DNA from 3 places in the Rhizobium sp. P1_B8 genome. Region 1 is predicted to be linked to each of the others. Evidence: riboswitches for the same ligand, from Rfam matches in the RefSeq annotation. Region 1 holds a riboswitch; each other region holds the start of a gene.
What was found. Region 1 has a riboswitch for thiamine pyrophosphate ahead of AC1D2N_RS21895 (YkoF family thiamine/hydroxymethylpyrimidine-binding protein). Riboswitches for the same ligand answer to the same signal wherever they lie in the genome.
Positions count from the first base shown of each region.

Region 2: another riboswitch for thiamine pyrophosphate. It lies ahead of thiC (phosphomethylpyrimidine synthase ThiC); the one in region 1 lies ahead of AC1D2N_RS21895 (YkoF family thiamine/hydroxymethylpyrimidine-binding protein).
Region 3: another riboswitch for thiamine pyrophosphate. It lies ahead of thiM (hydroxyethylthiazole kinase); the one in region 1 lies ahead of AC1D2N_RS21895 (YkoF family thiamine/hydroxymethylpyrimidine-binding protein).

Region 1 is NZ_JBFTZZ010000018.1:28,390-34,939, forward strand. It holds gene AC1D2N_RS21875 (acyltransferase family protein) at 1-1,073, opposite strand, end outside; gene AC1D2N_RS21880 (ABC transporter substrate-binding protein) at 1,255-2,265, opposite strand; partial or broken gene AC1D2N_RS21885 (ABC transporter ATP-binding protein) at 2,334-3,144, opposite strand; gene AC1D2N_RS21890 (ABC transporter permease) at 3,141-3,947, opposite strand; gene AC1D2N_RS21895 (YkoF family thiamine/hydroxymethylpyrimidine-binding protein) at 3,960-4,568, opposite strand; TPP riboswitch at 4,559-4,672, opposite strand; gene AC1D2N_RS21900 (NADPH-dependent FMN reductase) at 4,917-5,513, opposite strand; gene soxR (redox-sensitive transcriptional activator SoxR) at 5,597-6,061, shown strand; gene AC1D2N_RS21910 (SDR family NAD(P)-dependent oxidoreductase) at 6,212-6,550, shown strand, end outside.
Region 2 is NZ_JBFTZZ010000040.1:26,035-32,584, reverse strand. It holds gene AC1D2N_RS32460 (DUF1097 domain-containing protein) at 1-219, opposite strand, end outside; gene AC1D2N_RS32455 (CobW family GTP-binding protein) at 258-1,232, opposite strand; TPP riboswitch at 1,850-1,982, shown strand; gene thiC (phosphomethylpyrimidine synthase ThiC) at 2,082-3,905, shown strand; gene thiO (glycine oxidase ThiO) at 3,905-4,882, shown strand; gene thiS (sulfur carrier protein ThiS) at 4,887-5,084, shown strand; gene AC1D2N_RS32435 (thiazole synthase) at 5,088-5,861, shown strand; partial or broken gene AC1D2N_RS32430 (thiamine phosphate synthase) at 5,858-6,468, shown strand.
Region 3 is NZ_JBFTZZ010000011.1:15,144-21,693, reverse strand. It holds gene AC1D2N_RS14755 (ABC transporter substrate-binding protein) at 1-1,066, opposite strand, end outside; gene AC1D2N_RS14750 (glycoside hydrolase family 3 N-terminal domain-containing protein) at 1,110-2,132, opposite strand; gene AC1D2N_RS14745 (GNAT family N-acetyltransferase) at 2,156-2,635, opposite strand; gene thiD (bifunctional hydroxymethylpyrimidine kinase/phosphomethylpyrimidine kinase) at 2,854-3,663, opposite strand; gene thiE (thiamine phosphate synthase) at 3,660-4,295, opposite strand; gene thiM (hydroxyethylthiazole kinase) at 4,292-5,095, opposite strand; TPP riboswitch at 5,146-5,242, opposite strand; gene AC1D2N_RS14725 (invasion associated locus B family protein) at 5,935-6,550, shown strand, end outside.

The sequences.
Region 1 (6,550 bases):
GCGACGACATTTTCCGAGGAAAAGCCAAACGAGCCCGGGTCGAGTCTCTGGATCAATATCAGGATGATCTCCTGCCAGATATAGATGCCGAAGGAGATCTTTGCGATGTAGCGGACAGGAGCGTTGTCGAACAGCCTTCCCAGGTGTTGCGAATGGCTGAGCGAAACGAGTGTCGTTGCGACCGCCAGCGGAAAGACCGGAAAACCGTAGGGGATTTCGAGCCAGCCGTAAGCCTCGTCGGAGCCGCCGGGCGATATGACGAGGCGGTAGCCGGCAACCGCGATCGCCAGGAGCGATACAACATCGAACCAGGAGGCGCGCCTTGTTGGGAGCATGACCTCGACGCTCGCGGCAAGCGCGCCGAGCGCGAAGACGGCAAAGAAGCCGATCGGATTATATCTCGGCATCCACTCCTTCGCGCCGCCCTGCAGGCCGTACTGCCAGCCGCGTCCGATGTCGTCGAGCGGAAATAAGGCCAGAATCAGCACATGGGCGAGAAGTACGGCTGCGATGACGCAAAACCAGGCGAAGCGGGCAAACAACGGGCGCCGCCTCAGGAGGGGCAAACGAAATAGCAGGAGAAAGCAGATCGGCAGGAGCACATAGCTGGTGACCTCGAAGGCAATGGACCAGAGCGGCCCGTCGGCTTCGACAGGAAACAAGGTACGCCAATGCCACTGGCTCATGAACAGCAGCCCGGAGACGTAGCGGAGCACAAGCTCCGGCGTCAGCGGCAGGGCAAGCAGCGTCAGGCTGAGAGCGAAGCCGATGGTGGCGGCGAACCAGAAGCCCGGAGCGATGCGCGCCGCCCTGCGGATCGCGTAATGGCGGAGGCTCGGCATGGCGCTACCGGCGTCGAGCGCGCGCCAGAAGGGATGGGCAAGAAGAAAGCCGCTGAGCACGAAGAAGATGGCGACGCCGAAATTGCCGAAGCGGAGGATATGTGCGGTCGGTCCGAGTTCGTCAGGGATTCTGCGCATATCCAGCCGCAGCGCGAAGTGGTGGGCGAGCACCAGCAGACAGGCCGTCGCACGCAGAAAGTCCGCTCCGGCCAGTCTCTCCTGTTGTCGCATCCTGCCTCCCCACCTTGCCCAGAGCATGATGCCGAAAAGTGTGAGCGGTGCTCGGACGACATCATGCACCACTTCCTTGATTTAGATACGGATTCAGCTCTTAGGCCGGAGCGGCCCAAGATCTGAATCCGTGTCTGCGATTTTGCAGCGGAAAGCCGCGACGGGCAAGGCAGGGCTGGGCTCAGTCGAGAAGTTCGTTGGTATAATAGGTGGAAAAGTCCGGCTTCTCCTTGAGTGCGGCGCCATTCGCATCGACCAGAATGCCATTCTCCATCAGGAAGCCGCCGAGGCCCTCGGCCTTTGCCGGGTCGAGCTTACCGATCACGCCGGCCTCGGATTTCAGGAAGTGCCCCTCGATCAATGCCTTTTGAGAAGCCTTTACCAGTTCCGTGTTCATCAGTGCGCCGTTGCTTCCAGAGATCAGCAGCTCGCAGGCTTCGTCGGGATGGTCGACGGAGTAGGCATAACCCTTTCGTGTCGCCTGGATGAAGGCGCGAGCGTGTTCCCGACTTGCGGAGAGATAGGCGTCGCTGGAGACGATGACCGTCGTCTGCTCGTCGGGAATGCCATAATCGGAATAGTGGAAGCGGCCGATCTTCCGGTTTTCCAGTTCGGCGGCGATGCCTTCCCAGGTGTAGATCTCCAGCGTGAAATCGATCGAGCCATTGTCCAGCGCCTCGTAGGCGGAGGTGCCGAGGGTGACGGTCTTGACGTCGCCTTTGCCGCCGTCATTGCGGATCATCGCGGAGATCAGCGCGCTCTCCCAGGTACCGCCAAAGCCGCCATAGGTCTTGCCGTCGAGGTCTTTCGGGCTCTTGATGTCGTCGCGTCCGCCCTTGAAGATCAGGCGTGCGGTTTCCGTCTGGACGACGCCGTAGACCATCTTCACGTCACCGCCGCCAGCGCGCTGCGTGAGGGTCTCGATCTCGCTGCTGATGCCGAAATCGGCGACGCCGTTGGACACCAGCGTTCCGGCGCTGGTGTCGGTGAAGGGAAGAATCTCGACATCGAGCCCGGCATCGGCATAGAAGCCCTTCGCCTTGGCGACATAGATGCCGATATGGTTGGTGTTGGGTGTCCAGTCGAGCGCGATGCGAACCTTTGCGGGCGCCGATTGGGCGAGGGCGGTACGGCCGGCGAGGCTTGCCGCGATGGCGGCGAAGATCGTCTGGCGACGAGTGAGAAGCAGCATGGTGACCTCCTCAGGTCTCTAGAGCATGATGCCGAAAAATGTGAGCGGTTTTCGGACGACATCATGCTCTAACTCTTTAAATCAGAACAGGATTCAGATTTGAGGCCGACTGGCCTAAAATCATCCTGTTCTAGGATGAAGCAGGGTTTGCAGGATTTCGGTTTCGATCGCCTGGGCCGCCGGCGAGCCGAGATCGGCAATGCTTCTCGGGCGGGGCAGGGGAACGCGGAATTCGCGGATGATACGCGCCGGACGGGCCGAAAGCACGTAGATCCGGTCGGAGAGGAACACGGCCTCGCGAACATCATGGGTGATCAGCAGCGCCGTCCAACGGTGTTCGGTCCACATGCCCTGCAGCCATTCCTGGATCTGCGTGCGCGTCAGCGCGTCGAGCGCGCCGAAAGGCTCGTCGAGCAGCAGCATGTCCTGGGTCTGGACGACGGTGCGCAGCAGCGCGGCGCGCTGGCGCATGCCGCCTGACAGTTCGGAGGGATAGTGGTGTTCGAAGCCGGCAAGGCCGAAGCTCTCGAACAGCGGCGCGACGGCGGCGCGGGCCGCGCGGCGGTTCATGCCTTTCACCTCGAGACCGAGTGCCGCATTGTCGATGATCCGGCGCCAGGGCATCAGCGCGTCGCGCTGCGGCATGAAGGCGAAGGAATGCGGCGCCTGTTCCAGCGGCACGCCCTTAAAAAGCATGGTGCCGGCATCGGGGCGCAGTGCCTGGGTCAGCAGTCGCAGCACCGTCGATTTTCCGGAGCCGGACGGGCCGACGATCGAAACGAACTCGCCGTCTGCGACGGCGAGCGAAATATCGCCGAGCACCTTCATGCCGTCGAAGGACTTCGAGATATTGTGCAGTTCAACCATTGTATCGCTCATCGGCGCCGCTCCGCGGTTGGCTGCCAGGGCATGACGAGGCGCTGGATCAATAGCGTCGCTCCGAAGAGGCAGAGTGTCAGAACGGCGCTGATGACGACGGCGGCGAGCACGAGATCGGGACGGAAATTGTTCTTGGCGTTGAGGATATAGATGCCGAGGCCGCGGGCGGCGCCGGCATATTCGGCAAAGATCGCGCCGACGACAGCATAGGTGATCGAGATCCGCAGGCCGGCGAAGAAATAGGGCAGCGAGGAGGGAAGCCGTGCCAGGCGGAAAATGTGCCAGCGGCTCGCCTTCATCGAATTCAGCAATTCGGCGATGTCGCGGTCAGTCGATTCATAGCCCTGCAGCAAGGCGACGAGCAGCGGGAAGAAGGTGACGAGCGCCACCAGCAGGATCTTCGGCAACAGGCCGAAGCCGAACCAGAGGACGACGAGGGGCGCGATCGCCACCAGCGGCAGGGTCTGGCTGGCGATGAAGATCGGCAGCAATGCCCGGCGCATGAAGGGCACGAAATCCATGAGGATCGAGGCGGCGAAGGCGAAGGCCAGCGACAGCGCGAAACCTCCGAGTGTCGCGCCGAGCGTCGGCCAGGTGTTTGATATCAGCGCCTCGCGGTTCAGCCAGCCCTGGATGACGATGCGCGAAGGCGCCGGCAGGATGGAAGGTTTGATACCGGAAAGATCGACATAGAGTTCCCATGCCGCCAAAAAGACGCAGCCGGCCAGCAAGGCGGGTATGCCCCGGTAGAGAGCGGCGCGGAGCGCGGCAAGGCGCGAAGCCGATGGTTGTGGCAGTGTCATCAGCGTTCGATTTCAGGCTTTCGTCGGGCTATTGGCAGACGCCGTGATGTCGAGGGTAACATGTCCCTCGGGGTCGCCGAAGCGATAGAAGGCCTCACGAATGGTTGCGAAGACGGCACCGGCATCGCCAGAAAGCCTGGTGCAGAAATTCTTGGCACGGTCGAAGGTGCCAGAGCGCTTCAGGAAGTCGATGCAGCCATAAATCTCGTCCATATGGGTACCGGTTGCCATGACGTAGAGCGAGAATTGCGCAGCGGTCGGCTGGCCGGTCTCGGTGGTGGTTTCAACGGCGGCAAGTGCGGCTGTTATGCGCTCGGCAAGCGGCTCCGCCTGACCGAGGGAGGGGTTGACGCCGCAGATGACGTCGTCGGGCTCGCCGGGGCAGCCGCGTGAAACGGCGGCTGACAGGACGCAATGCTCGCCGGTCTTTGCGGCGGCGACGAAAAGATCGTGCATGGCGGCGAAGAGAATGTCAGGCGGGCCGACCAGCAGTGTGGAGATGTCATCGGTCTCGATGCGCAGCCGGTCGCGATAGGGGTCGAGCGCCTTGACGGCATCAAGAATGATGCCGACGAAATTGCCGGACATCGGATAGAGTGACACCTGTGCGCCTGAGAACATCTGAACCTCGCTCCGCTGGCATTACCCAGATCAGCTTTGAAGGGTCCAGAGGCTGGCACCTCACATCTCAGCCCCGGCGATACGGAGCTCCCCTGTTATTTGCGCGGAAACTATCACCGGGGTTTCCTCCCCGCAACAGCAAAATTGCGAACCCGTCTGCGCGGTCGGGATGGACCTGATGCGACGGGAAACACCCGGACGGAGGTCCTGTCCGGGTGTTCCCAATGGTTCCGTACCTGCCGGGAACGGAACCGGAGCTCTCTGCCTCAGGCGGCTAGCGCATAACCCCGAAAATCGGAATCGATTTTCGGAAAGGATTATGCGCAGATTCAAAGTAATAGAGCGTCCTTAGCGCGTCCGAAAAGACGCGCGGCGCTCTGTGTCGGTATAGGGACGATCGCTGCGGGCAGTGACGAGCGCCTGCGTCCACCATTCCAGCCTCGCCATCATCCGATCGAGCAAACGCATTGCGTCGGCGGGATTGTCGAGCCGCCCGTCTGTGTCGAAGCGGTTCCAAGGTGCGGCAAAGCTGACCGAATCGCGGATCGTCACGGCGTGGAGTTCGGCAAAGACGAGCCGCAGTTGTTCGACGGCGCGCAGGCCGCCAGATATGCCGCCATAGGAAACGAAGGCGACCGGCTTGCCCTGCCAGGGCTCGAAGAAGAAATCGATGATCGACTTCAACGAGGCGGTGAAGCTGTGATTGTATTCCGGCGTGACGATGATGAAGGCGTCGGCCATGCCAAGCCGTCCGGCGAGCCTGTCGATTTCGGGGTGCGTCATGTCACGGTTGGCCGGCAGCGCGAAATCCAGCGGGTCGATGATGTCGATATCAAATTGCGGGAAGCGGACGAGCTCCTGCGTCAGCCATTTGACCACCCGGTCGCAGATGCGGCCCTCTCTCGTGCTCCCATAGATGACAGCCAGCCTGGTGGGTGTTTTCACGCGTCGCTCCTTGTTGCGATTGGACTTTACGATTGCAGGAGCCAAGGTTATAAAACCTCAACTAATATTGAGGTCAAGAGGTGATGGATACAATTCCTGCGGCGCCGCTCGGCAAGCTCCTGACGGTCGGTGAAGTGGCAGAGCGCAGCGGCCTGGCCGTCTCGGCGCTGCATTTTTACGAGACCAAGGGGCTGATCTCGAGCATCCGCTCCCGCGGCAACCAGCGGCGCTATGGCCGCGATGTGCTGCGCCGGCTCGGCATCATCAAGGTGGCGCAGCGTGTTGGCATTCCGCTTTCGGAAATCCAGGCGGCGTTCGAGTCCCTGCCGCAGGGACGCACGCCGACCGTCGCCGACTGGCAGACGCTGTCGGCGCGCTGGAAGGATGATCTCGACGCGCGAATCAGGCGGCTTAGCCTGCTGCGCGACCGTCTGACAGGTTGCATCGGCTGCGGCTGCCTGTCGATCGAAAGCTGTCCGTTGCGCAATCCCTGCGACCGGCTCGGCAGGGAGGGGCCAGGCGCGCGGCTTCTGGAGACCGAAAACTAAAAGGCTGGAACTTCTTGGGAAGAGCAGTTTCCGGGGCGAGACCAAGTCTCTCCCGGAAAGATCGATGCACGCCTTTCTTTCGGTCGGCGTGCTCATATGTTAAGGGCGAGTGACGCAACCGGCGGCACTGTCCGCGAGGAGGACGGCTTCGTGTTTCATCCCAGACTGTTCGAAAATCGCAATGTGGTCGTGACCGGCGCCGGTCGCGGCATCGGCCTTGAAGTGGCCCGGCAGTTCCTGGACTGCGGCGCGAAAGTAATCGTCCATACCGGGCGCAAGCCGGGACGCGACCTCCCGGATTTCCTGCTGACGGCTGAATCCGAAAGACGGGCGCTGCTGCTGCATGCCGATTTCTCCGCGGTCGGTGGGGCAGCGCAATTTGCTGAAGATGCTCTCGCCTTCTTCGACAGGGTCGATGTGCTCGTCAACAATGCCGGCACCATGCTTGGTCGGTTTCCCGCTGCGACGCTCACCGACGCAGAATATGAG
Region 2 (6,550 bases), on a different contig from region 1:
ATACTGGATGATCAGCAGCGTGATCGAGGCGATGCCGATGCCGGTCCAGTTGGAAACGATCGATTTGACCAGCCCCTGGTTTCCGCCGCCGCAGGCGAAGAACGACGCCCAGGCGATGAAGGTGACCCACACGGGAACGGGAAATATCGTCGCGGTGATATAGGTGTCGATGGCGCCGAGCACACCGAGGCTGATCATTGCGGCAACGAGCGGGGGCATGGGTCTGTCTCCTTGTTGAGGGGTTGGGCGGATGCGCATCAGGATGCCAGCGCGCGCTGCTGGCTGAGGCAGCTCATGAAGCCGTCTCGAAGCATCGCGTCGTCGAGGTTTCTGCCGATGAAGACGATTTCGTTGAGCCGCTTTTCCGAAGGCCCCCAGGCCTTTCCGGGGCGTCCTTCAAGCGTCATGTGCACGCCGTGAAAGACATAGCGGCGCTGCTCGCCGTGGAGATTCAGCACGCCCTTCATGCGGAAGAGGTCCGTGCCGATCTCCTGAGCCAGGCGATTGAGCCAGACGTTCAGCGCCGCTGGATCGAGCGGGCCGAAGTCCTGGATCGCCACGCAACCGATGCTCTGGTCGTGCTCGTGTTCATGGTCCTTGAGAATATCGGGGTCGATAGACAGGATGTTCTTGAGGTCGAAGGCGCCGACGTCGAGCACCGCGGAGAGCTCGACCTTGCAATCCCTCGTCCGGATGATCCGGGCAAGCGGATTGATCCCGCGCAATTGCTGCTCGGTGGCGGCAAGGTCCTCGGCGCTCTCCAGGTCGATCTTGTTGAGCAGCAGCACGTCGGCAAAGCTGATCTGCTCCCTCGCCTCGTCCTGAGAGAGCTGTTGCTTCATATGGCGGGCATCGACGACGGTCACGATCGCATCAAGCTGCAGCCGCCTGGCGAGCGTTTCGTCGAGCAGGAAGGACTGGATGACCGGCGCCGGATCGGCAAGACCCGAAGTCTCGATGATGATGCGGTCGATTGGCCGTCCGGAGCGCAGCAGTTCGCCGATCGCGGCGATGAGATCGCCCCTGACAGTGCAGCAGATGCAGCCATTGTTCAGCTCGATGACCTCGTCCGCCGTCGGCACCACGAGCTTTCCATCGATGCCGACCTCCCCAAATTCGTTGACGATCACCGCTACGCTCTCGTTTTCGATTGAGGTGAGCAGGTGATTGAGAAGCGTGGTCTTGCCGGTCCCGAGAAACCCGGTCAGAATTGTCGTCGCAAGCTTTGTCATGCCTCATCCCCTTGCCGTCCGAGCACGCCTCCGCCGTCTCGGCCAAATGACCGGGCTGAAAAGGCGGCTCCGCTGCTGTTTGCTGGTCTGATTACGCCGTAAGCGCCGATCAGACGAGGAGAATTACACTTGCAATACCGTCACGAGGCAAGAGACCTGATGTTTCATATTCGGCCAAATAAACCGCAAATTCTGCCAAAATGATGAGCTTTTTGATTTTTGATTAAAAACCGATCATACCGTCTAATTATTGATCTTATTGCCCTTTTCCCGATCATTGACAGGATGGGCATGAAAAACAGTCTGGTTTGCGCAGCTTTGGCGAGAGACGCCATGCGCAAGTTGGCTTTTCGAGGGCATTCTATTGTCGCCGGCGAAAGTGGTGCCGCTAGGGGTGGTCGGGTGACAGCGGATGGGCACCGAGCCGTTGGCGATTGCTTTGCGTTCCTGGAGGTTCTGGCGGGGAATTGGGGCGGCGCTGAGCATGCCACATTCGCTAAACTCCACGAAGCCAGTCAGCCCAGCGGCGCGATGAACAGAACTCAAGCGGTCGGGATATGGGTTCTCAATGGTGCCCTAAGGGCTTGACGGAGCGGCATTTCTCACAATAGCTTAGCCCTATTCACCAGGGGGGTCCCGCCAAGGGGCTGAGATACTGCTGGTCGGATCGGCTTTGGCCGCCCGAGGCGCAGTGACCCGTTGAACCTGATCCAGTTCATACTGGCGTAGGGACGGTGCGGGCGCTGCGGCAGCGAGGGCGGGTATCCGTCCTTCGGAATCCACGGCGTTTTTTCATCATTCCAACACTGGAACTGGGTCTCCAAACGTCAAAACTTGGAGCCTCGAACCATGAATATTGCAGCCACCAAACTCACTCCGGTCGTCACCACAGGTCCGCTTCCCGCCTCCGCGAAAGTCCTGAAAGCAGGCACCATTCATCCGGATATCCGCGTACCGATGCGTCAGATCGCACTGCATCCGACCTCTGGCGAACCGCCAGTCACTGTCTACGATTCTTCGGGTCCCTACACCGCAGAAGGTGCCGAAATCCGCATCGATGCAGGCCTGCCACGCCTGCGCGAAAGCTGGGTTCTTGCTCGCGGTGATGTTGAATCCTACGGGGGCCGCATCGTCAGGCCGGAGGATAACGGCTTTGTTTCAGGCGACAGGCTGACGCCGGAATTCCCCGTTCGCAGCCAGCCTTTCAAGGCGAAGGCGGGGAGGGCCGTTACCCAGCTCGCTTATGCGCGGGCCGGCATCGTCACGCCGGAAATGGAATTCATCGCCATTCGCGAAAACCTCGGACGACAGGCGACCAAGGAAGCTCTCATCCGCGACGGCGAAAGTTTTGGCGCCCATATCCCGGATTTCGTGACACCGGATTTCGTCCGTCGGGAAGTCGCGGAAGGCCGAGCGATCATTCCCGCCAATATCAACCATCCAGAATCCGAACCGATGATCATCGGCCGGAACTTCCTGGTAAAGATCAATGCCAATATCGGCAATTCGGCTGTTACCTCGTCCATGGCGGAAGAAGTGGAGAAGATGGTCTGGGCGATCCGCTGGGGTGCCGACACCGTCATGGACCTGTCGACCGGCCGAAACATCCACAATATCCGCGAATGGATCATCCGCAATTCGCCGGTGCCGATCGGTACCGTGCCGCTCTACCAGGCACTCGAAAAGGTAAACGGCGTTGCCGAGGACCTCACCTGGGAGGTCTATCGCGATACGCTGATCGAACAGGCCGAGCAGGGCGTCGACTATTTCACCATCCATGCCGGCGTGCGGCTCGCCTATATTCCGCTGACCGTCAATCGCGTCACCGGCATCGTTTCCCGCGGCGGCTCGATCATGGCCAAGTGGTGTCTGCACCACCACAGGGAGAGTTTTCTCTACGAGCATTTCGAGGAGATCTGCGACATTTGCCGCGCTTACGACGTTTCCTTCTCGCTCGGTGATGGCCTGCGGCCAGGCTCGATCGCTGATGCCAACGATGCGGCGCAGTTCGCAGAACTGGAAACGCTCGGCGAGTTAACGAAAATCGCCTGGGCGAAGGATTGCCAGGTGATGATCGAAGGTCCCGGCCATGTCCCGATGCACAAGATCAAGGAAAACATGGACAAGCAGCTCGCGGTTTGCGGCGAGGCGCCTTTTTATACGCTCGGACCGCTAACCACCGATATCGCGCCGGGCTATGACCACATCACGTCCGGCATCGGGGCTGCGATGATCGGCTGGTTCGGCACCGCCATGCTCTGCTACGTGACGCCCAAGGAACATCTCGGCCTGCCGGACCGCAACGACGTCAAGGTGGGCGTCATCACCTATAAGATCGCGGCACATGCCGCCGATCTCGCCAAGGGCCATCCGGCGGCGCGGGTGCGCGACGATGCGTTGTCGCGCGCCCGTTTCGAGTTCCGATGGGAGGACCAGTTCAACCTCTCGCTCGATCCGGAAACCGCCCGTTCCTTCCACGACGAAACGCTGCCGAAGGAGGCGCATAAGGTGGCGCATTTCTGCTCCATGTGCGGCCCGAAATTCTGCTCGATGCGGATTTCGCACGATATCCGCGCCGAAGCGCAGAGGGAGGGGTTGCAAGCCATGGCCGCCAAATACCGCGATGGCGGCGATCTTTACATGCCGGTCGCAGACCTTCCGGGTAACGCATAATGTCTACCTTTCTCGTCAAAGGAGCCGGCGTTGCCGGCCTCGCGGCGGCCCATGAACTCATCAGGCGGGGCTTTTCGGTCGAGGTGATCGAAAAAGCCGGCGCGGCGGGACTTGGCGCCTCGCATTTTGCTGGAGGAATGCTCGCACCCTATTGCGAACGGGAGGCGGCCGAAGAGATTGTCCTGACATTGGGCCTGGGCGCGGCCGGATGGTGGGAGGAGGCCGTGCCCGGCGAGGTTCGTCGCCGCGGTACTCTGGTCGTGGCGCAGCCGCGTGACCTTCCGGATCTCGTCCGGTTTGCGGCGCGCACGACCGGTCATGTCTGGATCGATCGCAAGGGTGTGACCGACCTCGAACCTGCACTTGCCGGCCGCTTCGAAAAGGCTCTTTTCTTCCAGCAGGAAGCGCATCTCGATCCACGCCGCGCACTGGCCAGACTAGCCGGCAGGCTCCGCGAGCGTGGCGTCGTCTTCCATTTCGGCGGACACGAGCCGCAAGACCGGCGATTTGCCCGCGTGCTCGACTGCACCGGGCCAGCGGCGATACCGCGACTTTCCGGCATGCGCGGCGTGCGAGGCGAAATGCTCTATCTGGAAACTGCGGATGTGACGCTTTCCAGGCCGATCAGGATGCTGCATCCACGCCATCCGATCTATATCGTGCCCCGCGACGATCACCGTTTCATGGTCGGGGCGACGATGATCGAGGCCGAAGATGACGGACCGATTGCCGCGCGTTCGCTCATGGAATTCCTGAACGCGGCCTATACGCTGCATCCGGCGTTTGGCGAGGCACGCGTTGTCGAGACCGGGACTGGCATACGTCCGGCGTTTGCCAACAACATTCCGCAAGTAATCGAAACAGAGGAGGGGCTCGCCATCGCCGGCATGCATCGGCATGGCTTCCTGTTGGCCCCCGCCATGGCTGTGCGGGCCGCCGATATTCTCCTCGCGCGACATTCACGTCTGAAAGGCTAACCCCATGAAACTGATTATCAATGGCGAAACCCAGGTCTGCGAGGCCGTAACCCTGGCCGAACTTCTTCATGTTCTGGAATACGAGGGCGACTGGTTGGCAACCGCCGTCAACGGAGATCTCGTGCATCGCGAGGACCGAGCCGCTCACCGGCTGGACGATGGTGACCGTATCGAAATCCTGTCCCCGATGCAGGGAGGTTGATCCATGCTTTCTCTTTATGATGCTGCACTGTCTTCGCGGCTTCTGCTCGGTACCGCGCGTTATCCTTCGCCGGCCGTCCTTGCCGAGGCGGTGAGCCGGTCCGGCGCGGAGATTGTCACGGTCTCGCTTCGCCGCGAAACGGCCGGCGGAAAGACGGGGGGAGCCTTCTTCGAACTCATCCGCCAGCTCGCGGTGCACGTCCTGCCCAACACCGCGGGATGTCACAGTGCGTCGGAGGCGATCCTGACCGCCAAGATGGCGCGCGAAGTATTTGGTACCGACTGGATCAAGCTCGAGGTGATCGGCCATCACGACAGTCTCCAGCCGGATGTGTTCGAACTGGTCGAAGCCGCACGCATTCTTTGTTCGGAAGGGTTTTGCGTATTTCCCTATACGACGGACGATCTGGTGGTCGGTGAAAAACTGGTCTCCGTCGGATGTCGGGTCTTGATGCCCTGGTGCGCGCCGATCGGTTCTGCGGCCGGTCCGCGCAACCCTTCCGCGCTCAAGGCCATGCGGAGCGCCTTTCCGGACATCCCGCTGATCGTGGATGCGGGGATCGGGAGGCCGTCGCATGCGGCAGCGGTGATGGAATTCGGCTACGACGCGGTGCTGCTGAATACCGCGGTCGCCGTCGCAGGCGATCCGCCTGCCATGGCCGAGGCGTTTGGCAAGGCGATCGAGGCCGGAAGGCTCGCTTATCTTTCCGGCATGCTGGAGCCGCGCGACATGGCGGTACCGTCCACCCCGGTTGTCGGAAAGGGCGTTTTCGCATGAGGCTCGATCCCTTCTATCTCATCGTCGACAGTTCCGAATGGATCGAACGTCTCGTGCCGCTGGGCGTCAAACTGGTGCAACTGCGCGTGAAGGATCGCCCGGACGAGATCCTGCGCCAGGAAATCCGTCGTACCAAGGCCGTTTGCGCAGCGGCGAATTGCCAGCTGGTTGTCAACGACTACTGGAAACTGGCGATCGACGAGGGATGCGATTTCATCCATCTGGGCCAGGAGGATCTGGTGGAAGCCGACCTTGATGCTATTCGCAGAGCCGGCGCCTGAAATTCGGTCTTTCCACACATGACGAGACGGAGCTCGAAACGGCGTTGGCTGCGAAACCTGACTATGTGGCGCTCGGCCCGATCTATCCCACCATTCTCAAGCAGATGAAATGGGCGCCGCAAGGTCTGGAACGGATCACGGATTGGAAGAAGCGTGTCGCACCCTTGCCGCTGGTGGCGATCGGAGGCTTGAATGTGGACAGGCTACAGGGCGTATTCGACGCGAGCGCTGACACCGTGGCGGTTGTCACCGACATCACCTTGAACGCCGATCCCGAAGCGCGGACGCGCGAATGGATCGATCGCACGGCACCGTGGCGTTATTGAGGGTACCACCACGCTTCCGTCGTGCGCTCTGCAGGAAGTCCACGTTGTTTTTGGCGCAGTATCCCGATATCGACGTGGAAAT
Region 3 (6,550 bases), on a different contig from region 1:
CCGCCTCGTCGAGCAGGGCCTTGGCGGCGTCGGCATCATAGGCTGCGAACTTGCCGAAGTCGGCCTTGACGGATGGGTCCGCCCAGCTCTTGTAGAGCTCGCCCATCAGGCCGGGGTCTTCGTTCAGCGTCGGATAGCCGTAGCCGGCGACGTCGATCATCGTCTTGCGGTCGAGCGCCATCGAGACGGCGCGGCGGAACTTCAGGTCGTTGAAGGCCTTCTTGTTGTTCTCGTTCGCCGTTTCCAAGTTGAACAGGAAGGCGACCATGCTGCTTGGCGAATACCAGTAGTGGAAATGCGCCGGATCCTTGGACACGTAGACATTGTCGATATCGGGAATGAAGGAGACACCCCAGTCGAGCGTGCCGTCGGCCGTTGCGGTCAGCATCTGGTTGTTGTCGGCAAGCTGCGGGAAGCGCATGCAATCGACCTTCAGATGCTCGTTATCCCAATAGTTCGGGTTGCGGCACTGATCGTAGGTCTGGCCGGTGAAACGCGGCACTTCCGTCAGCGGGCCGCTGCCAACAGGGGTCTCGTTGGCGAAGGTGACCGGATCGGCGACGTCCTTCCAGACATGTTCCGGAACGATCGGCAGCTGCGAGATCTGCTCGGCGGCGAGCGAGCTCGGATTGGCAAGCGTGAAGCGCACCGTCTGGGCGTCGACCGCCTGGATATCGGTGATGAAGGTCCAGATGCTGACGAAGTCGAGCGCCGGGAACTTCTTCAGGTAATCATAGGTGAACTTGACGTCGGCTGCGGTCAACGGCTTGCCGTCCGACCATTTCAGGTTCGGGCGCAGCTTGAAATCGATGCTCTTCAGGTCGTCGGAGAGTTTGAAGCTTTCGGCCAGGCGATAGACCGGCTTGTTGCTGTCGAAGCGGTTGAAGATGACCAACGGCTCGTAGATGAAGTCGAGCGTGGACTGGCGCGACGAGGTCTGGTTGAACGGATTGAAGTTGCGAACCCAGGTCGTCGCCGGCTCGATATTCGCCGTCAGGATCGTCTGCGCCACGGCAGATCCCGAAAGCAGCGTCAGGGCGGCGGCTGCGAGAAGATATTTTTTCATGTGTTATTCCCCTTTTCTTATGCGGTGAGAGATGACGTGCCGGTCAGGAGACCAGCGCGCTTGCAAACATGTCTTCGACTTGCGCATGGGCGGCGCGGACATCGATCTTGAGATTGCCGAGGCGGGCCTTGCCGGCGGCGATCCGCTGCAGGGCAGCTTCCGTCAGCGGACGGGCGGCTTTGGCGGCGGCTTCGCTTTCCGGGATGTCGCCGTGGCTGTGGAGCGCGATGTCGAAGCCTGCGTCGAGCACCTGTTTGACGCGTTCCGGCAGGGTGCCGGAGAGCGACTCCATGAAGATGCAGTCTGATATCAGCACGCCGTCATAGCCCATCTCCTTGCGGATCACGTCGTGCATAACAGGCGAGACGGACGCTGGCAGCTCCGCGTCATAGGCCGAGTAGACGACATGAGCGACCATCGCCCAGGGCGTATCCTTCAGCGCGACGAAGGGCCTGAAATCGGTCGCGGTGAGCGTCTCGCGGCTGGCGTCGACCACCGGACGCTCCTTGTGGGAGTCGAGCGTCGCGCGGCCATGGCCGGGAATGTGCTTGATGACGGGCATGTTGCCGGTCTCGAGCAGGCCATCGACCACCTCGCGGCCGAGGGCAGCGATGAAATCGGGATCTGGGCCGAAGGAGCGGGCGCCGATGACCGCACTCGTCGTCTCGAAGACGAGGTCGAGAACGGGCGAGCAGCCGCTGGAAAGGCCGAGTTCCGTCATCATCGCGCCCATGGCCTGGGAGGAAAGGCGCAGTGCTTTTTTGCCGAGATCGAAATCGCGGCGCGCAAGTTCGGCAAACTGGCCGAAACTGCGGAAGAGCGGCCAGGGGCCGGCATCGAGATGCTGAACGCGGCCGCCTTCCTGGTCGGTGAAGACAGGCGCGTCGTCGCGGCCGACGGCCTCGCGGAAGCGGTCGATCAGCCGCTTCGTCTGTTCCGGCTCGCGCTGATTGCGCCGGCCGACGAACAGGCCGAGCGGATTGGTTTCGCGAAAGAGGGCGAATTCATCATCCGAAATAGTGGGATTCGGGAGGCCGACGAAAAGGGCGAGCGGGGTCGAGGACAATTCTGTAACTCCGGATCAGATGGTCATTTCGGCGTGCTTCTCAGCATGCCTTCGTAGATGCCCTTGTCGGGGGCGGGGATGACGATTGCGCCTGCGGTCTTGGCGTAGAAATCGACCGGGCCGGCGTCGCCGATGAAGGCATAGGCGTGACCGAGCGTCTTCATGGCCTGAAGGCAGGCGGAAAAGAGGGCGAGCCCGATGCCCCTGCCACGCGCTTCGGGGTCGACGCCGGTCGGGCCGAAGAAGCCGCGCGCCGTCGTGTCATAGCAGGCAAAGCCCAGCAGCTTGCCGCCGTCGACGGCGATCAGGCAGGCAACGGGCTGACGGGAGAAGGCGACTGTGACTTCGCTTGCCCAGTTCTCGCTGAACTGTTCGCGAACCCAGCTGACGATAAGATGCAGTTCCGGGGGGAGGGCCGGGCGGATGGAGACGCCGACATCGCCGGCCTTCTGTCTCAGGTCGGCGAGCTCAGTGGAATACAAGCTCACAAGCAGGTCTGGCACCTGTCATTCCTCCAGTTATTCCGTTATTGCGGAATGTATCCCCTTTTAGTGTCATAGATTTGGCCATCTGGCAGGGCTTGTCAACAAGGTTTTTCAACGAGAGAAAGGGACGCCCCGCCGCAGTCGCCGCGGTTTCAACGCAAAGTAGGTGCCGAACGAAAAAACGGCCCGGGAGGCCGGGCCGTTTTCAATTGGCGGCTTGTTCGCTGAGCGAGTGCTTATATATCGTCTTTCCAGAGCGCATGAAAATGCTGCACCGGACCGTGGCCGGAGCCAACGGTGAGACTTCCGGCAGCCGCGACCGCGCCGGCAAGGTATTCCTTCGCGATGGCGACCGCCTCCCGCGCCGAGGCGCCCTTGGCGAGCTCGGCCGCCAGGGCGCTGGAGAGCGTGCAGCCGGTGCCGTGGGTGTTCTTGGTCGGCACGCGCCTGGCTTCGAACCAGTGCAGGCCGGCGGCGGTGGCAAGCACGTCAGGGCTCTCGTCGCTGTCGAGATGGCCGCCCTTGACCAGCACTGCGGCCGGGCCAAGCGCGCGCAGGCGTTCGGCCTGCGCCGCCATGTCAGCGCGATTTGTCGCGACCGGCTGGTGCAGCAGCGCGGCGGCTTCGGGCAGGTTCGGGGTCAGCAGCGTGGCAAGCGGCAGCAGCCGATGGGTCAGCACGTCGACCGCTTCAGGCGCGAGCAGGGCGGCTCCACCCTTGGCGATCATGACAGGATCGATGACGATCGGAATGTCGCGGTGGTCAGTCAGCGCACCGGCAACGGCGTCGGCGATGCCGGCATTGGCGATCATGCCGACCTTGACGGCATCGACGCGGACATCGGCAAAGACGGCATTGATCTGGTCGGCGACGAATTGCGGCGGCACCAGATGCACACCGCTGACACCTTGCGTGTTCTGCGCCGTCAACGCGGTCAGCACCGCCATGCCGTAGACGCCGCGGGCGGAAAAGGCCTTGAGATCGGCCTGGATGCCGGCGCCACCGGAGGGATCGGAGCCGGCGATCGAGAGAACGTTGCGGATCATGCACGGGCCTTTCGGATTTCTGCGGCGATGTGGCGCGTGGCCGCTTCAGGATCTGGCGTGCCGCAGATGGCGGAAACGACGGCAACCCCTTTCGCGCCCGCGGCGAACACTTGGGCGACATGATCCGCCTTGAGCCCGCCGATCGCGACCGATGGCACCGGCGAGGCCTTCACCAGCTTGGCAAGACCGTCAAAACCGATCGGCTGCTTGTGGTCGGCCTTGGTCGGTGTCGCAAACACCGGTCCGACGCCGGTATAATCGACCAGACCAGGATCAACGGCGGCGGCGAGCGGCGCGGTCTCGACCGAGAGGCCAAGGATCATGTCGGGGCCGATCATCGTCCGCGCTTTGTGTGCATCCATGTCTTCCTGGCCGATATGCAGACCGTCGGCGCCGATGGCGATTGCCGCCTCGACATCATCGTTGACGATGAGGAGGGCGCCGGTCCCCTCCAATGCCTGTTTCAAGGCGCGGCCGGTCTCGATCATCCCGATGGTGGCGGCATGTTTGTCACGCAGTTGCACCATGGTCGCGCCGCCGGCAACGGCAAGTCGCGCCGTTTCGACCATGCCGATCCCGGCGCACAGATCGGGGTCGAGGACGAGATAGAGCGAAAGGTCGAAAGCCTTCATGCCGCCGATATCCTCGCCCTGGCGTCAAGCGTTTCGGGGTCGAGCGCAGCTAACGCATCGAGGAAACGCCATGAGAAGGAACCGGGGCCGGCCGCCCCAAGTGCGGCCTCTTCGCCGGCGATGGCGAAGGTTGCAAGTGCCGCAACCGTCGCGCCGAAGGTGTCTTCGGGTGCCGTCGCGGCAAAGGCGCCGACGAGGCAGGTGAGCGAGCAACCGAGCGCGGTGACTTGCGGCATCAGCGCCGATCCGCCTTCGATGCGCACGGCCTTCTCGCCGTCGGTGACGAAATCCACCGCACCGGTGACGGCGACGACCGCCCGCTGACGTTCAGCCAGCCATCGCGCCGAACCTTCCGCCTGTTCGACCGGGTCGCGGCTGTCGACGCCCTGGCCGCGGCTCTCTCCGCCGGCCAGCGCGATGATTTCGGAGGCGTTGCCGCGGATGATGGTCGGACGCAGCGCCAGGAGGTCGGCGACCGCGTTGCGGCGGAAAGCCGTCGCATAATGGGCGACCGGATCGAGCACCCAGGGTTTGCCGGCTGATGTCGCTGCCTTCGCCGCTGCCTGCATGCCGTCGATCCATTGCGTCGACAGCGTGCCGATATTGATTGTCAGCGCATTGGCGATCCCGGCGAATTCCCCGGCTTCCTCAGCGGCATACACCATGGCAGGCGAGGCGCCGGATGCAAGCAGCACATTTGCGGCGATGTTCATGGCGACGTAATTGGTGATGCACTGAACGAGCGGCGGCTTCTCGCGCATCGCCTTCAGCATCGCTCCTGGTGTGGTCCTGGTCTGCATATGGCCCCTTTCAGGCGGGGGCGGGCACGGGGCGGTTCGTGCGGGCTAAGCCGCGACCCCGAGCGACTCCCTCCGCCGGCATTATCCGGTTCAGGTTCGAAGGGTGCTTCTCAGCCCGTCTGTCGACGAACGCCCCTGTCTCTCATCGCGCTCTTTTTCGCAGAGAACGGGGCTGATGTCATCCTGAAAATGACAATTCTGCGACCGACGCGGCGCGACGATGGCTATGGATGATTTATGGGTCTGGATCGCCCTTCATGAAGGACGAGAGATCGCCGCCGATTCGTGTCTTGACCAGGTTTTCCAGAATGTCGTCTGCGGGTTCTGTTCCGGGCTGCCCTCGTCGTTGCCGTTTTGCCATGCGGCTGTCCTCTCCTTTTCGAGAAGAATAACAGTAGCAACCGTGGGTGCAATGAATTTCTAAAATACATCTCTGTATTTGTGAGGAGCATCGAGAAAAACACAGATGCCGGAGCGGCTCTTTTCTTCGAAGGAACGAGGCTCATCTTTTCAAGACTTCGCAGCAGTGCGGATAGTGCGGAATTATTCATCCTATCCGTTCATCTGTCGAATTTTCAATGCAAGCGGGCAGGTGGACAGCTTCGCGTAAGTTGCGCGTCGTCTCATGGTCCTCGCCAATCGGTTTTATTCGAGCGTTGAAATCTCTTGGCGAATTCGTTGAGGGCGAGTCTCAGCCAAGGCAAGACTTAATCTCCCAGAACGTGAAGTAAATATCTAACGGAAACTTTACCGTGCTGACACGCTTAGGTTGACTAAATGATGGATTGTAGCGATAGGGCTTTACACCCGAATAAAATCTTCCTGAAGTTGTATTTTCAATGAGAAAATTTTTGAGAATCGGCATGAAGCGGACTCGTCCGACTATCGCCCCTGTTTTGATATTCATTGCTTGTGCCAACCCGGCTTTTTCGCAATCACCTGTTCCGACCGATCAAGGACCGGAACAGGTGCAGGCGCCCGCTCAACCGGCGCCGGCCATGAAATCCCAGAAATTCGACGACTGGTATTATCGCTGCACCGGTTCGGCAGGCACTGAGGCCTGCGAAGTCGCCCAGGTCGCGCAAGTCGCCAAAGACGGCAAACCCGTCAATATCCTGACGTTGGCGATCGCAGCTTCGCCGGCCGGTTCCCAGGGCAAGGGCGACAAGGGCAAGCCGCGGCTGATGCTGACCGCCCTTCTGCCGCTCAACGTCTTCCTGCCCTCCGGCCTGTCGATCAATGCCGATGGTAAGCCGGTCGCCAAACTCGACTATCGCAATTGCAACCAGTCCGGATGCTGGGCGCAGCAGGCGCTGGATACGAAGACGGCCGCGGCGCTGAAGAAAGGCTCGAGTGCTGAAGGGCTGGTGCGGCTGATGAACGGCCAGGACGTCAATATCCGCTTCTCGCTGAAAGGGCTGAAGCCGGCCCTCGACGAACTCCAGCCCACTGCCG